One region of the Diaphorobacter ruginosibacter genome, then DNA from elsewhere that is predicted to be linked to it. Evidence: predicted binding sites of a transcription regulator. Region 1 holds the regulator's gene; each other region holds the start of a gene.
The links. The regulator FNR, encoded in region 1, switches genes on or off when oxygen is low (the NO sensors DNR and NnrR bind a similar motif). The targets are predictions, from matches to a motif close to TTGATNNNNATCAA.
Positions count from the first base shown of each region.

Region 2: H9K76_RS03835 (oxygen-binding di-iron domain-containing protein) is a predicted target of FNR. The motif match lies at 4,925-4,938, and genes of this name have one in related genera.
Region 3: H9K76_RS00730 (hemerythrin domain-containing protein) is a predicted target of FNR. The motif match lies at 1,867-1,880, and genes of this name have one in related genera.

Region 1 is NZ_CP060714.1:3,510,641-3,517,450, reverse strand. Features, by position in the region: gene ccoP (cytochrome-c oxidase, cbb3-type subunit III) at 1-687, shown strand, start outside; gene ccoG (cytochrome c oxidase accessory protein CcoG) at 788-2,233, shown strand; gene H9K76_RS15980 (FixH family protein) at 2,303-2,614, shown strand; gene H9K76_RS15975 (hypothetical protein) at 2,914-3,201, shown strand; gene fnr (fumarate/nitrate reduction transcriptional regulator Fnr) at 3,538-4,260, opposite strand; gene hemN (oxygen-independent coproporphyrinogen III oxidase) at 4,446-5,828, shown strand; gene H9K76_RS15960 (sulfite exporter TauE/SafE family protein) at 5,840-6,562, shown strand; RNA gene ssrS (6S RNA) at 6,612-6,791, opposite strand.
Region 2 is NZ_CP060714.1:841,506-848,315, reverse strand. Features, by position in the region: gene H9K76_RS03855 (PilN domain-containing protein) at 1-272, opposite strand, end outside; gene H9K76_RS03850 (pilus assembly protein PilM) at 269-1,348, opposite strand; gene H9K76_RS03845 (penicillin-binding protein 1A) at 1,590-3,974, shown strand; gene cyaY (iron donor protein CyaY) at 4,292-4,627, opposite strand; gene lptM (LPS translocon maturation chaperone LptM) at 4,640-4,864, shown strand; gene H9K76_RS03835 (oxygen-binding di-iron domain-containing protein) at 4,992-5,807, shown strand; gene H9K76_RS03830 (protein-methionine-sulfoxide reductase heme-binding subunit MsrQ) at 5,877-6,515, opposite strand; gene msrP (protein-methionine-sulfoxide reductase catalytic subunit MsrP) at 6,567-6,810, opposite strand, start outside.
Region 3 is NZ_CP060714.1:148,548-155,357, reverse strand. Features, by position in the region: gene creD (cell envelope integrity protein CreD) at 1-978, shown strand, start outside; gene H9K76_RS00735 (hypothetical protein) at 975-1,238, shown strand; gene H9K76_RS00730 (hemerythrin domain-containing protein) at 1,235-1,762, opposite strand; gene map (type I methionyl aminopeptidase) at 1,919-2,725, opposite strand; gene H9K76_RS00720 (ParD-like family protein) at 2,722-2,955, opposite strand; gene H9K76_RS00715 (phosphoadenosine phosphosulfate reductase domain-containing protein) at 3,183-3,833, opposite strand; gene H9K76_RS00710 (ABC-type transport auxiliary lipoprotein family protein) at 3,870-4,592, opposite strand; gene H9K76_RS00705 (MlaD family protein) at 4,607-5,599, opposite strand; gene H9K76_RS00700 (ABC transporter ATP-binding protein) at 5,599-6,474, opposite strand; gene H9K76_RS00695 (MlaE family ABC transporter permease) at 6,502-6,810, opposite strand, start outside.

The sequences.
Region 1 (6,810 bases):
TACCTGTTTGCCTTTCCAGGCCTTGGTGCCTACAGCGGCAAGCTGAACTGGACTCAACTGGGAGAGTACGACGCGGAGGTCGTGAAGGCCAACCAGCAGTTGCAACCCCTGTATGCCCGGTTCGAGAGCATGCCCGTGGAGGAGGTTGCCAAGGACCCGGCAGCCATGGCCATCGGCGACCGTCTGTTCATGAACAATTGCGCGCAGTGTCACGGCTCGGATGCCCGCGGCAGCAAGGGCTTCCCCAACTTGTCCGATGCCGACTGGCTGCATGGCGGAGCGCCCGAGCAGATCTACAAGACCATTCACGATGGCCGCGTGGGCGTGATGGCGCCCATGGTCGCGGCGGTGGGTGGGGCGGAGGACGTGCGCAACCTGGCGCACTATGTGCTGAGCCTGTCCGGCAGTCCCAATGACTCGATCAAGGCGGCGCTGGGCAAGGAGAAGTTCGCGGTCTGCGCCGCCTGCCACGGCATGGACGGCAAAGGCAACCAGGCGCTGGGCGCACCCAACCTGACCGACGACATCTGGCTGCACGGCTACGGCGAGGATGCCATCGTCGCCATGATCAACAAGGGTAAGCAGAACGAAATGCCCGCCCAGGCACAGAAACTCACCAACGATCAGATCAAAGTGCTGACTGCCTATGTGTGGGGCTTGTCGAACAAGCCGGCTGCTGCGCATTGATTCACAGCCCTTGCCAACGACAGCCGGTTTGCCTTCATGAGGGGGAGGCCGGCGTCGTTGTTCTCCCAGTCCATCGGTTCACGTTCCAAGAAGACCTATCATGACGTCAGAAGACGGTCAAAAAAGCTCGGGTCGGGTCATCCCCATTACTCCGGTCCCCGACAGCGAGCAGACCGAAAGCGTTTCGCTCTACGAAGCACAGAAGAAGATCTATCCCCGTTCGATCAACGGCATGTTTGCGCGCTGGCGATGGTTGCTGGTGTTTCTCACGCAGGCCTTCTTCTATCTCGTGCCCTGGTTCCAGTGGGGCGAGCGGCAGATGGTGCTCTTCGATCTGGGCGCCCGCCGTTTCTATCTTTTCGGATTGGTCCTCTATCCGCAGGACTTCATCTATCTCACGGGCCTGCTGATCATCTCGGCGCTCTCCCTGTTCCTCTTCACGGCGGTGGCGGGGCGCCTCTGGTGCGGGTTCGCGTGCCCGCAGACGGTCTACACGGAACTGTTCATGTGGATCGAGCACAAGGTCGAGGGCGACCGCAGCGCCCGCATGCGGCTGGATCGTAACGGCTGGACATTCGAGAAGATCTGGAAGAAAGCCACCAAGCAGGCCATCTGGATCGTGCTGGCAGCCTGGACCGGTTTCACTTTCGTGGGCTACTTCGTACCCATCCGTGAGCTGGGTGCCGAGATTCTTGCGCTGCATGGCACCTGGCAACTGTTCTGGGTAGTGTTCTACGGCTTTGCAACCTACGGAAATGCCGGCTACATGCGTGAGCAGGTCTGCAAGTACATGTGTCCGTATGCGCGTTTCCAGAGTGCGATGTTCGACAAGGACACGCTCATCGTCAGTTATGACCCTGCCCGTGGGGAGCAGCGTGGCCCCCGCGCCAAGAAGCTCGACTACAAGGCGCAGGGCCTGGGCGACTGCATCGACTGCAGCCTGTGCGTGCAGGTCTGTCCGGTCGGCATCGACATCCGCAATGGCCTGCAGTACGAATGCATCGGTTGCGGGCTATGCATCGACGCCTGCAACAACGTGATGGACAAGATGCAGTATCCACGTGGGCTCATTCGACTGAGCACGCAGAACGGCATCGCACAGAAATTGAGCCAGTCGCAGATGTTCCGGCGCGTGTTGCGCCCGCGTGTTCTGCTCTACGGCGCAGTGCTCGTGGCGTTGTGCCTTGCGTTGATGTTCAGCCTGGTAGGCCGCACTCCGCTCAAGGTGGATGTGGTGCGTGATCGCGCGGCACTCTCCCGCATCGTCGCCGGCGGAAAACTCGAGAATGTCTATCGGCTGCAGATCATGAACGCGACAGAGCAGACGCGCAGCTACCACATTGGTGCAACAGGGCTCGATGGCGTGGAGGTGGTGGCTGATCCCCGTATCGAAGTGGGACCTGCCGAATCCAGGTGGGTGCTGGTGCGGCTGCAGATTCCCTATGGCAGCGCGGCGTCCGGATCGCACAAGGTGCTGTTCGAGGTGAGTGCGCAAGAGGATCAGGCCAAGGTGATCGAGAAGTCTGTCTTTCTTGTGCCGCGCTAACGAAAACATCATGCGGGCAACTTCCCGTGCATCGCTATGGAAGCGGCCCGCCTTCAAGGAGCTTGAAAAATGCAGACTACGGTTGATACTTCATTGAATGCATCGAAGGATGCGCCGGCCGCCGCGCAGCCTTGGTGGCGGTTCGGCATGGTATGGATGATCATTGCGGGCCCGGCCATCGTGGTGGTGGCCGGCTTCATCACGTTGTGGATTGCGATCCGCACTCCCGATCCTGTCGTGGAAGAAGACTATTACCAGCGGGGCTTGAACATCAATGAGACGCTCAGGCAGCAGGGACAGGAACGAAGCATGATGCCTGCGGTGAAGGGGCGCAACCATGCGGCTACCGACGACGACTCCATGCGTCCTGCAGACCAGTGAGTGCTGGAATGCGTGAAGCGGTAGAGCGGCAGGCCACAGATCATGGCAGGGCTTTGCAGGCAGGGCTTGTGCTATGTACAGCACGGCAAGGCAGTGATACCGTGCATTGCATCGATGGGGGATGGAAGAGAATCGCTTCAATGCGCCAGCGCCTATGACTCAGATCAATGGACACCCATCAAATGTGTTCCCTTACCCATGAGCTCACAAGCACTGGTCTCTGGCCGGCAATCTGCGAATGACCCATCCATGCTCGGATGAAGAGGACGAGCGAACAACGCCAATCAACGGGGAAGACGATGAAAGCACAACGACTCATGTGGATCGCCTGGCCGGCCTTTCTGATGGCGGCCGTCTTGGAAATGCTGGTGTTCGCCTTCGTGGATCCGCAGGCGCTTGAATGGTTTGACCAGCCGGTGAACCTCTCCAGGCAGGGTGTCTACACGCTGGCCTTCTTTGCGTTCTGGGCCATCATCATGGTGGCAAGCGGCTTGACGACGCTGCTCTCGCTTTCGCCATTCGAGGTCAATCGCTGCCCGGTACCTTGTGATGAGAGGCCGGCGGATTGCGCGAAGTTTTCCGCGTGACGTTGTTGTCGTAGCGATAGGGTAGGGGGAAATCAAGGCCCCTCTGTACGAGTGGTGCGGCAAGCAGCTGGTGCGACGATTTCAACGCAACGCAGATCGCCCGAGTCCGCTGGCATGTGTCGATTTGATTCATGCAGAGGGCTTGTAGGCAATTACGTCAACGGCGGACTTCGCTCTTTCGCCTGGGAATTGCTTCAGCCTTGTTGACTTGCCAGGATGCTGATTGCACCCGCTCCGTGTTTTTTTCGTTCCCCCCGATGAGCCGTGCCGCTCCAAGGCGCGGGCTCATCGGGCGGCAGCTGTCGTGACTTCACAGCAGCTCCATGACTCAATGACTCAATGGCAAGCTTGCTGGCTGTTGACGATATTGCGCAGTGCACCGGCATCCAGGATACGGACGTGGCGCTGTTTGACCTCCACCACGCCTTCCTCGACGAATTTGGAGAAGGTGCGGCTCACGGTCTCGAGCTTGAGGCCCAGGTAGCTGCCGATTTCCTCGCGTGTCATGCGCAGTACCAGCTCGGACTGGGAAAAGCCACGCGCGTGAAGGCGTTGCACGAGATTGAGCAGGAATGCGGCAAGGCGCTCTTCAGCGCGCATGCTGCCCAGCAGCAGCATGACGCCATGCTCGCGGACGATCTCGCGGCTCATGATCTTGTGCACATGGTGCTGAAGGGCCTTGACCTCGCGCGACAGCTCTTCGATGTTGTCGAAAGGCATGACGCAGACCTCGGCATCTTCCAGCGCCACTGCATCGCAGGTGTGGCGGTCGCTCACGATGCCGTCAAGGCCAATGATTTCTCCCGCCATCTGGAAGCCTGTCACCTGGTCGCGGCCGTCTTCGGTGGCCACGCAGGTCTTGAAGAAACCCGTGCGAATGGCAAACAGGGACGTGAAAGGCTCGCCATTGCGGAACAGCGTCCCTCCGCGCTTGACCTTGCGGCGCACGGCGACGATTTCGTCAAGTCGTTTCAGCTGCTCCTCGGACAGCCCGAGAGGCATGCAAAGTTCTCGCAGGTTGCAATTGGAGCATGCGACTTTGATGGTTTGCGGTGTCATTTGCAATGGCGCCTTGTACAAGTTATCGGCTTCCGAAAAGTGGACTGAGTTCCACTCGCCTCTGCCGTTGGCATATAGGAAAAACAGGATGCATTGTCCCAGTCAACATGAAAACTGGATTGACCTGTGTCAAGGACATTCTCCGGAGGCTGCGGCACAGTAGCGGCGAACCTTTGGAATTCGCTATGACTGTTGTCACATCAGATCTCATCCGTCAATTTGACGTGTCTGGGCCCCGCTATACGTCCTATCCAACGGCAGACCGCTTCGTGGAAGCGTTCGGTCAAGACGACTATATCCTCGCTCTACAACAGCGACGCATCGGCTCGAATGCCAAGGCGTTGCCTTTGTCCCTCTACGTGCACGTCCCGTTCTGTGAATCGCTTTGTTATTACTGTGCGTGCAACAAGATTATCACCAAACATCCGGAGCGGGCGGAAGCCTATCTTCGCTATCTGAGTCGAGAAATCGATTTGCACACAGAGCACTGTGGTGTCATCCAGCATGTGAGCCAGCTGCATATTGGTGGAGGCACCCCAACATTTCTGACCGATGAGGGCCTGCAGGACCTGATGTCCATGATCCGCCGGAGTTTCGTTCTTGTTCCGGATGGCGAATACTCCATCGAGATCGACCCGCGGACTGTCGACAATGATCGCCTGGCGTTTTTGCGACAACTGGGCTTCAACCGCCTGAGCTTCGGTGTGCAGGACTTCGATCCCGAGGTGCAGAAGGCCGTTCACCGGATACAGCCCGCCGAGCAGGTCTTCCGGCTGGTGGAGGAAGCGCGCAGGATCGGATTCCATTCGGTGAATGTCGACCTGATCTATGGGCTGCCGCGCCAGACCCCCGAGTCCTTCGACCGCACGTTGGCGCAGGTGTGCGAGCTGCGTCCGGACCGCATCGCGCTCTACGCCTATGCCCATCTGCCGGAGCGGTTCAAGCCGCAGCGCCGCATCGTGACCGATGAACTGCCGCTGCCTGCGGCGAAGGTGGCCATGCTCGCGCGTTCGCTGGAGGTGTTTCAGAATGCGGAGTACGTCTATGTCGGCATGGACCACTTCGCGCTGCCGGACGACTCCCTGGCAGTGGCCAAGCGGCAGGGTCGCCTGCATCGCAATTTCCAGGGCTACAGCACGCAGCCCGATTGCGACCTGATCGGCCTGGGAGTCTCGGCAATCGGCAAGGTTGGCGCAACCTACAGCCAGAACGCCAAGACCCTGGACGAGTACTACGACACCATCAACCGGGGGCGCTTGCCCATTGTGCGTGGCCTGGCGCTTTCGCGCGACGATCTGCTGCGCCGCTCCGTCATCATGGCGCTGATGTGCCAGGGAGAGCTGGTCTTCGAGTCCATCGAGCAGGCCTGGCTCATCGATTTCGAGAGCTACTTCGCGGCGGAGCTGGAACAGTTGCAGGCCATGGACGAGCAGGGCCTTGTGCAGTTGCATGAAGACCGCATCGAGGTCACCCCCATGGGCTGGCACTTCGTGCGTGGCGTGGCGATGGTGTTCGATCGCTATCTCCAGGGCAACCGCAACCGTGAGCGCTTCTCGCGCATCATCTGATCCGCAGACCCATGTGGGCGTTGGCCTGGACCGCTTTTCTGATGGGGCTGCTGGGAGGGGCGCATTGCCTGGTGATGTGCTCCGCGCCCTGCGGGGCCTTGCTCGCGCGTGGCGGTAAGGAGTCTGCGCGCGAGCAGCCCGTACGTTTCGTGCGGCGACGGCGCTTGCCGTGGCAATCCATCCTGTTCCATGGGGGGCGCGTCGCCGGCTATGCGGCGCTGGGGGCGCTGGCTGCCTATGCCATGGACCGGCTGGCCTGGTTCAGCCAGGGCACCAGCGCGCTGCGTCCGATCTGGACAGCCATGCACATTGCGATCATCGCCTGGGGGCTCATGCTGGTCATGCGGCTGCAGGCTCCCGCCTGGATGGAGCGCGCGGGACGTGGCGTGTGGTCGCGCGTGAAGTCGGCGGTGGACAGGCCGGGCGGTGTGTTGGCCGTGGGTTGCGGCTGGGCGCTGATGCCGTGTGGTTTTCTCTACTCGGCCGCGATGCTGGCGGCCTTGAGCGGCGGCCCGCTGGCGGGCGCCCTGGCCATGTCCATGTTTGCGCTGGCAAGCGGACTATGGCTGTGGACGGGGCACTGGGGCTGGCTGCATTTTCGCGAACGCCTCACAACGCCCCGCATGGCCGCATGGGGCGTGCGCCTCAGCGGCATCGTGCTGGTGGCATTGGGTGCCACGGCGTTGTGGTGGGGGGTGGTGCACCAGCAGCAGGCGCCGTGGTGCGTGACATGATCGCCAAGCGTATGCCCGCCGTGGGCGTCGGGGCGATCAGGGGGAATTCAAGGTGTCTGCAAGTGCCACCGGATCGTCATCCTGAACCGGGGGTTCAGGTGGGCAAGAGCAACCTGACGTTGGGTTCATCTGACGCGAGACGATCACGCTCATCAGGTGATGTATCAAGCCCGTGCTCAGTGAGCATTGGTTCAAGGAAATATAAAACCCGGCAACACCGCAGACGAGCCTATTGTAATTGCGCCACG
Region 2 (6,810 bases), 2.5 Mb from region 1:
AGATCCTCCACGGCCTTCTGGCGTGCGCGCAGTGCGGCGATCTCGCTCTCGATCGTGGCAATTTCCTTGATCTGTTCGTCAAGTTGCTTGATTTCCCGAGTCAGGAACGCATTGCGCGCCTGCTGGTTCTCGATCTGGTTCTGGAACCACCAGTACACGCCACCGGCAATGGCTGCGCCGATCAGCGCCGCCATGACCATGGTGACTTGAAACGCCTCTTTCCTGCGTTTCTTTGCAGCTTCTCTATGAGGAAGCAGGTTGATCAAAATCACTGCAGAAACCTCCGCATCGCCAATCCGCACGAAGTCAGATAGGTTGGCGCCTCTCGCACCATTTTCTTCAGACGCACCGAGCCGGCAATCTCCATGCCGTCAAAGGGATTGACCGTGGAGCATGCAAATCCAGTGCCCTTTGTCACGGCCTCGGTCAGCCCTGAAAGCGGAGCAGAACCACCGGCCAGCATGATGTGATCCACGCGGTTGTAGGGTGTGCTGGTGAAGAAGAACTGCAGCGCGCGCGCAATTTCCTGCGACAGGCTGTCCACGAAGGGGCGCTGCACCGCGGAAACATAATCCTCCGGCAGATCACCGCCGCGCTTCTTGGATTCGGCCTCTTCCTGGGAAAAGCCGTATTGGCGGACGATCAGCTGCGTGAGCTGTGCACCACCGAATGCCTGATCCCGGTCGTAGAGCACCTCGTCGTTGCGGAGTACCTGCATGCTGGTGGTCATCGCGCCAATCTCGAACAATGCAACGACGGCATCCTTGCCCTTGTTGGGCAGTGATTCGACGAGACGGTTGGCAGCCATGCGTGATGCGTTGGACTCGATGTCCACCACTACCGCCTTGAGGCCTGCGGCCTCAGCCAGTCCCTGGCGATCCTGCACCTTTTCCTTGCGCGATGCAGCAATCAGGACGTCGACGTCATCGGGCGCCGACTTGCTCTGCCCAATAACGCAGAAATCGAGGCTCACCTCGTCCAAAGAGAAAGGGATGTATTGATTTGCTTCAGATTCGACCTGAACTTCCATCTCCTGCTCGCTCAATCCGGCGGGCAGAGTGATGCGCTTGGTGATCACTGCCGACGAAGGCAGTGCCAGGGCCACGTGCTTGGTGCGCGTTCCGCTTTTCTTCACGAGACGCCGGATGGCCTCGGCCACCTCATCGAATTTTTCGATGTTGCCATCGGTGATCCACCCTCTCTCCAGTGGCTCGATGGCACAGCGCTCGAGCACCAGGTTGCCTGTCTTGTCACGGCCCAACTCCACGAGCTTGACGCTGGACGAACTGATGTCTATCCCAAGCAATGGGGCAGACTGCCGACCAAAAATAGACCCCATTGCTATCAAGATCGCCTCCCAAAATTTCTACCTATGCAGTGCAACAATACTTAACACTTCACATGAATGCTATCAGTAAGGTACTTATCCAGCAAAGAGTTTTGGCTCGCGATAGTGATCCAGCCGTTGTCAAAAGCAGACGTTCCCCCCGAGACGAGCACCCCTGCCTCCCGCAGTTGTGGTGCTACACATGATGAAACGCCGGGCAACACGACAGTTTTTATAATGCACGGCTATCCTGTGAGAGCCTATGCCGCGAACCGACACTCCTTCGACCCCCAAAAATACACCTCACCCCCACCGCTCCGTGCTGTCATGGATCACTCGCATCCTTGCTTGGCTGGTCGGTATTGCGGTAGCGGGTGTGGTGGCAGGTGCCATCGTGGTGGCCATCGGTCTGGCCATGGCCTACCCCAACCTGCCGGATATCTCGCAGTTGGCTGACTATCGCCCCAAACTGCCGCTCAGAGTCTACTCACAGGAAGGCGCTTTGCTGGGCGAGTTCGGAGAAGAACGCCGAAATTTGACTCCGATCAATGAGATTCCGGATGTCATGAAGAATGCCGTGCTGGCCATCGAGGACTCGCGCTTCTTCGAGCATGGCGGTGTGGACTACAAGGGCATGGTGCGAGCCGCTCTCGCCAACCTCGGCAAGGTCAAAAGCCAGGGCGCCTCGACCATCACCATGCAGGTGGCCCGGAATGTCTATCTGTCATCCGAAAAGACGTTCACCCGCAAGATCTACGAAATCCTGCTCACGTTCAAGCTCGAGCATCTGCTGACCAAGAACCAGATTCTCGAGATCTACATGAACCAGATCTATCTGGGCAATCGCGCCTATGGTTTTGCTGCTGCGGCCGAGACCTATTTCGGCAAGCCACTGAAATCCATCACCATCGCCGAGGCCGCGATGCTGGCCGGCCTGCCCAAGGCGCCTTCGGCCTACAACCCCATCAGCAACCCCAAGCGCGCACGCAGCCGACAGCTCTACATCATCGAGCGCATGCAGGAAAACGGCTTCATCACGGCCGCACAGGCAGCGGAAGCCAAGCAGGAGGATCTCAAGCTGCGCTCCGGCAGCGACGACACCCGCATCCACGCCGAATACGTGGCCGAGATGGTGCGCCAGATGATCTTCGCGCAGTACGGCAACGAGGCCTACACGCGCGGACTGAACGTCTACACCACGCTGAATGCCGGCGACCAGGAAACTGCCTACCTGGCCCTGCGCAAGGGCATCATGGACTATGAACGTCGCCAGCACTATCGCGGCCCCGAGCGCTTTGTCGAGCTGCCCAAGGATGCCGCCGAGGCTGAGGACGCCATCGACGACGCTCTGGCCAACCACCCCGACAACGGCAACGTGCTTGCTGCCGTCGTGCTCGAGGCATCGGCCAAGAAGGTGGTGGTGGCACGCGCGAATGGCGAGCCCATCACGATCACGGGTGACGGCCTCAAGCCGGTGCAATCCGGACTGAGCGACAAGGCACCGCCCAACATCAAGCTTCGCCGCGGGGCCATCGTGCGCGTCGTCCAGACACCCAAGCAGGGCTGGGAGATCACGCAACTGCCCGAGGTGGAGGGCGCATTCGTCTCGTCCGACCCGCGCACGGGCGCCATCAAGGCCCTGGTGGGGGGATTCGACTTCGACAAGAACAAGTTCAATCACGTCACCCAGGCATGGCGCCAGCCAGGCTCGAGCTTCAAGCCGTTCATCTACTCCGCCGCGCTGGAAAAGGGCTTTTCCCCCTCCACGGTCATCAACGATGCGCCGCTGTTCTTCAGCGCGGGTGTCACCGGTGGCCAGCCCTGGGAGCCCAAGAACTACGACGGACGCTACGACGGTCCCATGACCATGCGCACGGGACTGGCGCGCTCCAAGAATCTCGTCTCCATCCGCGTGCTGCAGGCCGTGGGGCCGAAGTTTGCCCAGAGCTGGGTGACGCGCTTCGGCTTTGATGCGGACAAGCAGCCTGCCTACCTGACGATGGCGCTGGGCGCGGGCTCGGTGACGCCCATGCAGCTCATGACGGGCTACTCGGTCTTCGCCAATGGCGGCTACCGCGTGAATCCCTACCTGATCGCCCGCGTGACGGACCACCGCGGCCATGTGATCTCGGAAGTGCAGCCTCCTTCGCTCGCCAATTCCGAGCGTGCCATCGATGCCCGCAACGCCTTCATCATGGACAGCCTGCTGCAGGAAGTCGCCCGTTCGGGCACCGCGGCCCGCGCGCAGGGCACGCTCAAGCGCCCCGACATCTATGGCAAGACAGGGACGACCAACGACGCATTCGATGCCTGGTTTGCCGGCTTCCAGCCGACGAACGTGGCCGTCACCTGGATCGGCTACGACACGCCGCGCAACCTGGGTAGCCGTGAAACCGGCGGCGGCCTGAGCCTGCCCATCTGGATCAGCTACATGGAGCGGGCACTCAAGGGCGTCCCCGTTTCGGAACCTACCGTGCCGCCTGGCCTCGTGAATGTGAGTGGTGACTGGATGTACGAGGAATATGCACGCAGCGGCGGTGTTGCCAACGTGGGACTCGACTCCGGGGGGGCTGCATCCGGCGTTGCACCGACCGCACCGCCCGCCACCGAAGAGCGCAACAAGATCCTGGATCTGTTCCGCAATTGAAACAGGCCGCCATCAGGCGGCCTTTTTTATTGAAGTACCGAGTCAACAACATTCGGCACGCAAATGAAGCGCTATACGCCTGCACTGGCATGCTCAAACGAAGCCTCCGGCTTCGACTGTTCAACCGTGCGGAGGCGCCGATACAGGGCTTGATCCTTCGTTGCGCCTCCTTGCCTACCAAAAGGTATGTCTGCGTCGGCGACGCCTCGTCTCAAACCCTGTCTCGGCGTTGTGGTGCGAGTTCCAAGCGCCTCGGTCACTTCGCAGGCTCACTGCTCAAGCAAAAGCGGAATCCACCTCCTTTCGGCAGCCCCTTGTCAAGCTTCGATCTTGAAAACGAGTGCCTGCCCTGACTGCGCGCTCGCATCGCGGCTCAGTTCTGCGAAGAACTCGCCACTCCCCTTGGTGTCGCGCCACACCTCGCCATCGAACTTGTAGTGGTAGCCACCACTCTGGGCCGCCATCCAGATTTCGTGCAGCGGCTTCTGCAGGTTGACCACGATCTGGCTGCGGTTGCTGAAGGTGATGGTCACCAACCCGCCGGAGCGCTGGCTGTCCAGGTCGGCATCCGTGTTTTCGTTGATGGTGTCGCAGCATTGTTCGATGGCCAGAAGAACTTTTTCTGCGCGATCCATGAATTCAAGGTCAGTCATTACAATTCAGATATGTTGAAGTCTTGCCAAATTCTATTCAGGACCATTGCCCTTGGCGGGATTGCGGTGGTCACTGTTGCCTGCGGGCAGCGCGGCCCGCTGTATCTGCCGACCGAGCCGGCCGCCGCACAGCGCGCCACCCTGCCGGAAACGCTGAATCCAGCCAGGAAGCCGTCCCGGGAGGCGGCCCCCGCAAGCACCGCCGAGCCCAGCCCGGCCTCCCGTTCGCAGCCATGATAGCGTGAGGCGGCAACGACACTCCTTGCCCTCGTGTCTCGCCCTGCCCCGGGTCGCGTCTTGATTTCAATCAATACGACTTATTGATATCCCGCATAAATTGCAGCTTTTGATTCAAAGCTGCTTTATGTCACTGGAACCCGTAGAACTTTACCGAGACAAGCGCCATATCTGCCTGATGTTCTCGGACCTGATCGAGGAAGATGGCGCGGCAGTTCAAGCGAATCAGTTCCTGATCGTCGACGGCGATACCGGTGCCATCCTGGATCCGGGCGGAAATCTCGCGTTCAACGAACTGTTCATGGGAATGACGAAGTACTTCCCGCCGAGCAGGCTCTCCTATCTGGTGGCCTCCCACGCCGATCCGGACATCATCGCCTCGCTGGATCGCTGGATGACCAGCACCAAGGCGCAATTGGTCATCTCGCGCATCTGGGAGCGCTTTGCACCGCATTTCACCAAGGTTGGCAAGACGGAAAACCGCGTGATCGGCGTCCCGGACCAGGGCGCACAGCTTCCCCTGGGGCAATCCGTGCTGCACCTCCTGCCCGCGCACTTCATGCATGCGGAAGGCAATTTCCACTTCTACGACCCCATCAGCAAGATTCTGTTCAGCGGCGATCTGGGCGTGTCGATGATGTCGGGCACGGAAGCTCGCGAGCCCGTGACCGATCTGCTCCCGCACATCGCGCGCATGGAAGGCTTCCACAGGCGCTACATGGTGTCCAACAAGATCTTGCGGCTGTGGACACGCATGGCCCGGCAGCTGGATGTCGCCATGATTGTTCCGCAGCATGGCGCCCCGATCAAAGGCACCCAGGCGATCAACGACTTCTACAATTGGCTGGATGGCCTCGCCTGCGGCATCGACCTGTTCGATGAACGAAGCTACCAGTTGCCCACGGGCAGGATCGACCCGGTCTCCCGCCAGTTTCGACCCTGATCCTGCCCAGCGCGCTGACTGGTTCGCCGACTATTTCGCTGCTGTCGGCAGCAGGCACTGCCGAGTCCTTCAGGCCGCCGCCTGCCGCCGGCTGCGCAGCCGCCACGCCACCCGCGCCAGCAGCAGCCCGGCCACGATGAACGCATAGACAAAGACTTCGGCAAAGTTGTTCTTGCCTGCGCGCATCCAGAAGAAATGCAGCAGTGCAAGACCAGCGCAGAGGTAGACGGCGCGGTGCAGCATCTGCCAGCGCTTGCCGCCCAGGGCCCTGACGGCCGCTTTGGGGGATGTGATCGCCAACGCGGTCAGCAGAAGGAATGCCGCGAATCCCACCAGGATGAATGGCCGCTTGGCGATGTCACGCAGCAACTCGGGAAGCTCGAACCCCATGTCGAACCAGGCATAGGAAAGCAGGTGCAGTGCCGCATAGAAGTAGGCAAACAGACCCAGCATGCGTCGCAGCCTCCCGAGCGATGGCAGCGCCAGCCATTGCCGCAGGGGCGTGACTGCCAGCACCACGCAGAGCATGCGAAGCGTCCAGTCCCCCGTGGAACGCACCAGCGCCTCGGCTGGGTTGGCGCCCAGCTGATCATTGAACGCGGCGTACAGCAACCATGAGAATGGGACAAGGCACAGCATGAAGGCCAGCGGCTTGACCCACCGGCCGCGCAGCACGGCATCCGTCGCTTGGGAAGAATTTTTCTGCATCACGAAAGAATGAATGCCGGCCCGCCGAACCTCAAGACCCCGCCCTGTCCATCAGTAGTACTTCTTGAGATCCATGCCGGCATACAGCTGGCCGACCTGCGCCTCGTAGCCGTTGAACATCAGCGTCTTGCGCTTGCGGGCGAACAGGCCGTCTTCACCGATGCGCCGCTCCGTGGCCTGGCTCCAGCGCGGATGGTCCACATCGGGATTCACGTTGGAGTAAAAGCCGTACTCATTCTTCGCGGCCTTGTTCCAGGCCGTGCCCGGCTCCTTGTCGGTGAGCACGATCTTGACG
Region 3 (6,810 bases), 1.8 Mb from region 1:
GAACTCGACGGCAAGAGCATCGCGCTCAAGCCCGGCACGTTCCACCCCATCTACACGCGCGGCCTGCATGCAGCCCTGCCCGAGGCCATCCGCAATGAGAAGGAGGCGCTTGAGGTCTCCCTCGACCTGGAACTCGTCGGCACACGCAGCGTGGCTTTTGTTCCGATCGGCGGCAACAACGACGTGCAGGTGCAAAGCAGTTGGCCGCATCCGTCCTTTGCCGGCCGCTTTCTGCCTTCCGAGCGCGAGGTGAGCGACGAGGGCTTCGATGCCCGCTGGCGCGTGTCGTCCCTCGCCACCACCGCGCAGCAGGATGTGCGCCTGGGTCGCAGGGCATGCACCGGAGACAACGATTTCGAGGATCGTGGCGAACCGAGCCAGGCGTACGAAGCCACCACCTCGGCAGCCGTGGACGTGGCCGCCGCCCTCCCCGCCCACATGGCCAGGCCCGTATCGGGCTGCGCGGACAGCTTCAGCATTGCCTTCGTCGATCCCGTGAATCCCTACCTGCTGGCCAACCGCGCAACCAAATATGGCGTGCTGTTCATCGCCCTCACCTTTGTCGCCGTGGGACTGTTCGAGCTGATGAAGAAGCTGCGCGTGCACCCCGTGCAGTACCTGCTGGTCGGCGCCGCGCTCACGAGCTTCTTCCTGCTGCTGGTCAGCCTGTCGGAGCACCTGTCGTTCGGGCTGTCCTACGCCATCGCTTCGAGCGCCTGCGTGCTGCTGCTCGGCTACTACGCGAGCCACATCCTGGGAAGCGTCAGGCTCGGCATTCCATTCGGCCTCGGTATCGCGACGCTCTACGGCATGCTGTACGTGCTGCTGCAGCTGGAGCAGACCGCACTGGTGGTGGGCTCGGTCGCGCTGTTCCTCGTGCTGGGCGCCATCATGGTCCTCACGCGCAGGGTGAACTGGTATGAGCTCGCCAGCCGCAACGGCCAGCGCACGTCGGGCGCCGAAGGAGCGGTGGCATGAGCACGGGCCCTCACCTTCCCGAGGGCTGCGGACCCGCCCTGACCTTCACCGAGGTGCAGCGGGTACAGCGTTACCAGGACCGCCTGTCGCGGGCGATTGCCGCGCGCGACCGGCAATCCCTGCACCGTGCCAAGCAGCAGGTGCTGGCCGCCGCCTACGCTCCGCGCCGGCGCGCGGTGTCGCCCGCATTGCGCCAGGCGCTGCGCCAGCTGTCCTGGCACATGGCGGCCCTGCTGCTCACACGCGATCGCAGCCGCTAGGCATCCGTGGTCGCGGCAGCCAATTCACCCCGTTCGCCGTGCGCCTCCTCATCCCGCGGCGAGCAGGCACCGCCGCAGCCATGGATGGGCTCGGCGGGCAGGTGGTCGGGCGACAGCACCTCGCCCGTCTCGGGGTTGTATCCCACGCGGCGCAAATGCAGCGCCAGGGCCGCATCCATGAGCTGGGTGTGCTGCACGACCCAGGCCTGCAGTTCACGGCCCATTTCGCGCAACACGAACAGTTCACCGTTTTCGGCGCGCTCCGTTCCCTCGCGCATCACCTGCAGCACCACCTTGTGCTGCACGCTGTGGCAATTGCCCGATGCGAACCGGGTGGCCGCCATCCAGCGGTCTTCCTGCGCGAAGTGGGCGTCGGTATGCGCCACCAGTGCCTTCCAGGCCGCGAGCACCGAGGCGTCGTCCGCCGTCTCGACCGCCTGCAGCAACTCGACGAACTCCTGATGCGTCTGATCCATCAAGGGCAGGTCCAGCGCCATTTCTTCAGACCATTGCAGTGCCACCATGGCTGCTCCTCTTTCTTCCGTCTTGGGTCCGGATAAGCGCGCTGCGGCAATCGGCAGCGCGCACGGACGACTCGACAGATTAGGAGCGTGGCTCTTCCTGCACTTTGATGTATGTCAGTCGCCAAGAGCGAAGCTATCGCCTGCTCATTGCGAGAATCAGATGGTGGCGTAGGGTCCCGTCCCGTCGGGCCAGCGCGTGAGCACGTCATAGCCTGTCTCGGTGACCGCCACCATGTGCTCCCACTGGGCCGACAGCGACTTGTCGTTGGTGATCACCGTCCAGCCGTCGCTGAGCTCGCGCGTGGCGGCCTTGCCGGCATTGAGCATGGGCTCGATCGTGAAGATCATGCCCGGCTCCAGCACCAGGCCGTGGCCCGGGACGCCATAGTGCAGCACCTGCGGCTCGTCGTGATAGACCGTGCCGATGCCGTGCCCGCAATACTCGCGCACGACGCCGAAGCGCTCGCGCTGCGCGACGCTCTGGATCGCAAATCCGACATCGCCCAGCGTCGCGCCAGGCTTCACGGCACGAATGCCGGCCAGCAGCGCCTCATAGGTCGTCTCCACCAGCCGCTTTGCCTGGTTCCCTGGCTGCCCCACGTAATACATCCGGCTCGTGTCGCCGATCCAGCCCCGGGACGTGGTGACGGCCACGTCGACATTGATGATGTCGCCGTCCCTGAGGATCTCTCCCGGCGACGGAATGCCGTGGCACACGACATGGTTGACCGAGGTGCACACGGTCTTGGGGAACCCCCCGTAGCCCACATTGGTCGGCACGCACCCGAGTTCGTTGACGATGAAGTCATGGCACAGCCGGTCGAGATCATCGGTGGAGACCCCTGGCTGCACGTGCGGCGTCAGCATGGCCAGCACACTGGCCGCCAGTCCCCCTGCCTCACGCGAAAGGGCAATCTCATCGGCGCCGCGAATCGGCACCACGCGCTGCTTTCCCCGTCTCACGACCGGCCTCCCTTGACCAGCCGCACAGGTGCTTTCGCCCCCTGCTCGGCACTGCGCGCCTCTTCGAGCAGCAGCGCACAGATGCCCGCGTAGTTGAGCTCTGGATGATGCTCCGCCATCTGTCCCACGCGCAGCCAGTGCTCGGCCTGTGCATTGATGGAGCGACTGAGCGCCGCGCTGGAGAGGCGGATGCAGTCGTGCAATTCGTCGGATATTTTTACGATTCCCATGAGGGGATCATACGATGAATATACGTTTCGTATATTCGCTGTTGGGAACAGCCTTGGGGTGGGGGGTGTCTTTGCCTTGCCTTGCTGTGCCATGCAGAAGTTTCTGCTGGGGTGTTGAGGGCGGAGGCCGGGCGTGCCCCCGCCGGGGGCAGTCCCGGCCTCTGTCCTAAAACGGACCTTGGCAACAAAAAAGCCCCAACCCAAGCGAAAAAAAGACTCCGCAAAAATCAATGCGAGAGATGCAACCCGCACTCCCGATTGTCCTCCCCCTTCGTGGGATCGACATAATCAAAATTGTTGGGCAACCCGTGCTCCACGAGGTATTCATAGAGCTGCTTGGACGACCAATGCAGCAGAGGCGCCACCTTGATGAGCCCATCCGGATTGATGCTCACCGGCTCCATCTGCGCCCGCACCGCCGTATCCGTCGCGCGCAACGCCGTGAACCAGACCTCGGGGGCCGTCTCGCGCAGAGCGCGGGCGAACGGCTCGAGCTTCACTTCCTCGGTGAATGCCGCATGGCGCGGATCGTCCAGCGCCGGCACCGGGCCGTCGACCGCCTCGCGGTGCGCACGGCTGCGGCGCGGCAGGTAGATCGACAGGTTCAAGCCCAGTTGCTTCGTCACCTCATCCGCGAACTGGTAGGTCGCCTCGGTGTTGTAGCCGTTGTCCATCCAGATCACGCGCATGTCGGGCTGCGCGCGTGCGCACATGTGCAGGATCACCGCCTCGAAGGGGCGGAAATTGGTGGTCACGATGCTGGTCTTGCCGAGCCCCACGGCCCAGTCCACGAGACCCTGCGCATCACGGCCCAGGGTTGCGTTGATGTGTGCCAGATCGATGGTCTGTTGCTGTTGCAGTTCTTGATTCGTCGTCATCTTGGTCTTCCTGAATGCCTTCCCGTGCAGGCCGGCTCAATACCCACTCTGCGCAACCCATTGCGCGATCTCGTCGGCCACCTGCGCTGCGGCTTCCGAAAGCGCCTTCGCGCCACCCGCGGCGTCCTGCGACGGGGCCGGGCGCTGCACGACAAAGAGGCGCTGCGCAATGAGTTCGTCACCTGCCTTCAGCGAGGCGACAAGCGAGGCACGCACCCGCACGAGGCCCGTGCTTTCCTTCTCGGAGCTGAACACGTGGCTGAACTCCTCCACCTCCGCGCGCAGGACCGTGGGTGACTTGCCGCCCGTGACCTGCTGGTCGATGTTCTGGTCGCCATAGATCACCGCGCGGCTCTGCAGGCTCAGGCGATCGCGCACGGCCATCTGCATCAGCGTGGCAGGCGTCTGGCTCCAGCGCGCGAGCGTGTAGGGATACAGCACCTGCGGGTTCGCATAGGCCAGCCGGTAGAACAGCGCGGTGCGGCCATCGGGCAGGCCGGCGGTGGCGAAGTCGGCCAGCGCGATCGGTGGCAGCGGCTGGCGTGGCTGTGCCGATGGCGCCGACGGTGCGTTCGCCTGGGCAGCGGTCAGCCCGGGGCCGAAGTCATAGACATCCGCGCGCTGCGGTGGCGTGGGCAGGATGGAGCCGCAGCCTGCCAGCAGGGCCGCCAGCGCCAGCGAGAGCGCCACGCGTGGAGCAGGGAAGAAAGAAAAATAATAATAAGAAGAAGAAAAAGAAGAGGAAGGTGTGGTTGCCATGGACGCTGCACCTTTCAATGCGCAGGGGTGGTTTGTGTGGCCAGCGGCGCCACGAACCCGGGCTCGCCGGGGCCCGCCGCACCGGCGCCGGGTCCGAAGATCAGGGCCTGCGGGTTCTCGTTGATGTTGTCCGCCGTACGGCCCAGGCGCTGCGCGGCGCGGCCGGTCTGATCGGCGGCGTTGTTCAGACGCGGGAGCGTCACGCGGCCGAAGCGGTCGGCTGCGGCGGCAAGCGCCTGGGCACTGACCGCGATCTCCCTGACCGGGCCGCCGTCCTGGCCCAGGCCCTGCACGGTCTTGCCGATGTCGTTGGCGGCGCGTGCCGCGCTGTCACCCGCCATACGCAGCGAAACCATGGTCTTCTGCGCGTCCCTGGCCAGCTCCGGCATCGACGCCAGGGCGGGGTCGAGCTTGGTGGCGACGGTGTTGTCCAGGCGTTTGACCAACGTGTTCACATTGCCTGCCGCCTTGCCGAGCTCGTCGAGCGCCGTGCCGAAGCGTTGCTGGTTGTCGTCGCCCAGCAGCGTGTTCAGGCGACGCGTGGCCTCGTTCACCTGCACGAGGATGTTCGGAATCTGTTCCGCGATCTGGCTGAACTGCGACGACTGCAGCGGCAGGCGCGGAACACCGTCGGCACCGGGCGGCACGGTTTCCAGCGGCGCATCGGCATCATCGAGCTGCACATGCGCGAGGCCCGTCACGCCCTGGTAGCCCAGCGTGGCGAAGGTGGTCCGCGTGACCGGTGCATTCTCGTTCACGGCAATACGGATCAGCACATTGCCCGATGCCTCGGGATCGAAGCCTATCGAAGTGACCTTGCCTACGGCCACGCCCTTGTAGCGCACGGCGGCCTGCGGCTGCAGCCCGGTGACGCTCTCCTTGCTGGACAACTCGTACAGCGTGTAGTCGGTCTTGTCGCGCGAGAGCCAGAGACCGAGGCCCGCGAGCAGCGCCGCAACCACGATCACGAAGATGCCCGCTGCCAGTGCATGTGACTTGTTTTCCATCAGCTCTCCTTGGCCGCAGGTACGGCCACGCGTTCTTCCTCGTGCTCGGCAGGCACCGCCGCCATGGCCCTGCGGCCGCGTTCTCCGAGAAAGAAGTGGTGAATGAAGGGGTGATCGAACCGCACCACCTCGGAAGGCGGTCCTTCGATGATCACGCGCTTTTCCGCCAGCACGGCCACCGTGGTGGACAGCGCGAACAGCGAGTCCAGATCGTGCGTGACCATGATGACGGTGAGACCCAGAGCGGCATGCATTTCCTTGAGCAGTTCGCAGAATTCATCGGAGCCGTTGGGGTCGAGCCCCGCGGTCGGCTCGTCGAGCAACAGCAGCGGCGGGTCCATGATGAGCGCGCGCGCCAGCGCCACGCGCTTGATCATGCCGCCCGAAAGGTCGGCCGGCATGCGGGTCGCCACCTCGGGCTTGAGGCCCACCATCTGCAGCTTGACCATCGCCGCATCGCGCACCAGCGCCGGCGGCAGCGTGCCCTGCTCCTGCAGCGCAAAGCCGATGTTCTCGAGCACGTTGAACGCGGAGAACAGCGCGCCATGCTGGAACAGCATGCCCACGCGGGCGGCCGCGCCCGCCGTGCTGAGCTCCGACGCGGGCCGTCCCAGCACCGTCACCGTTCCGGTGGTCGGCGTGGTCAGCCCGAGGATGTGGCGCAGCAGCACCGTCTTGCCGGTGCCCGAGCCCCCGACCAGCGAGACGATCTCGCCGCGCCGCACCGTGAGGTTCAGGTCCTTGTGCACCGTGAAGGCATCCGCGCCGGAGCCGAAGACGGTGGAGAGATTCCGGATGTCCACCACCACGGGCGCATCCTTGGGCGGCGGCGCGGGTGCCTGCGTGAACGCGGGCCGCGAGACATCCGTTTCCATGTATTGTTGGCGCGTGGCACTCATGGCTCAGAACCCCACGTTCTTGAATGCGATGGCGAACAGCGCATCCACGATGATGACCATGGTGATCGCGCTCACCACCGAAGCGGTCGTGCCCTCGCCCAGGCTCTGGGTGTTGGGCTCCACGCTCAGGCCCCAGTGGCAGCCGATCAGCGCGATGAACACGCCGAACACCACCGACTTGATCATCGCGAGCCACAGGTTGGCGGAGTTGACCGCGGCCGGCAGCGCCTGGACAAAATAGGCGGGCGAGATGTTCATCGCCATGTCGGCGGCCAGCATGCCGCCGGCCAGCGCCGCCAGCGTGGTCCACAG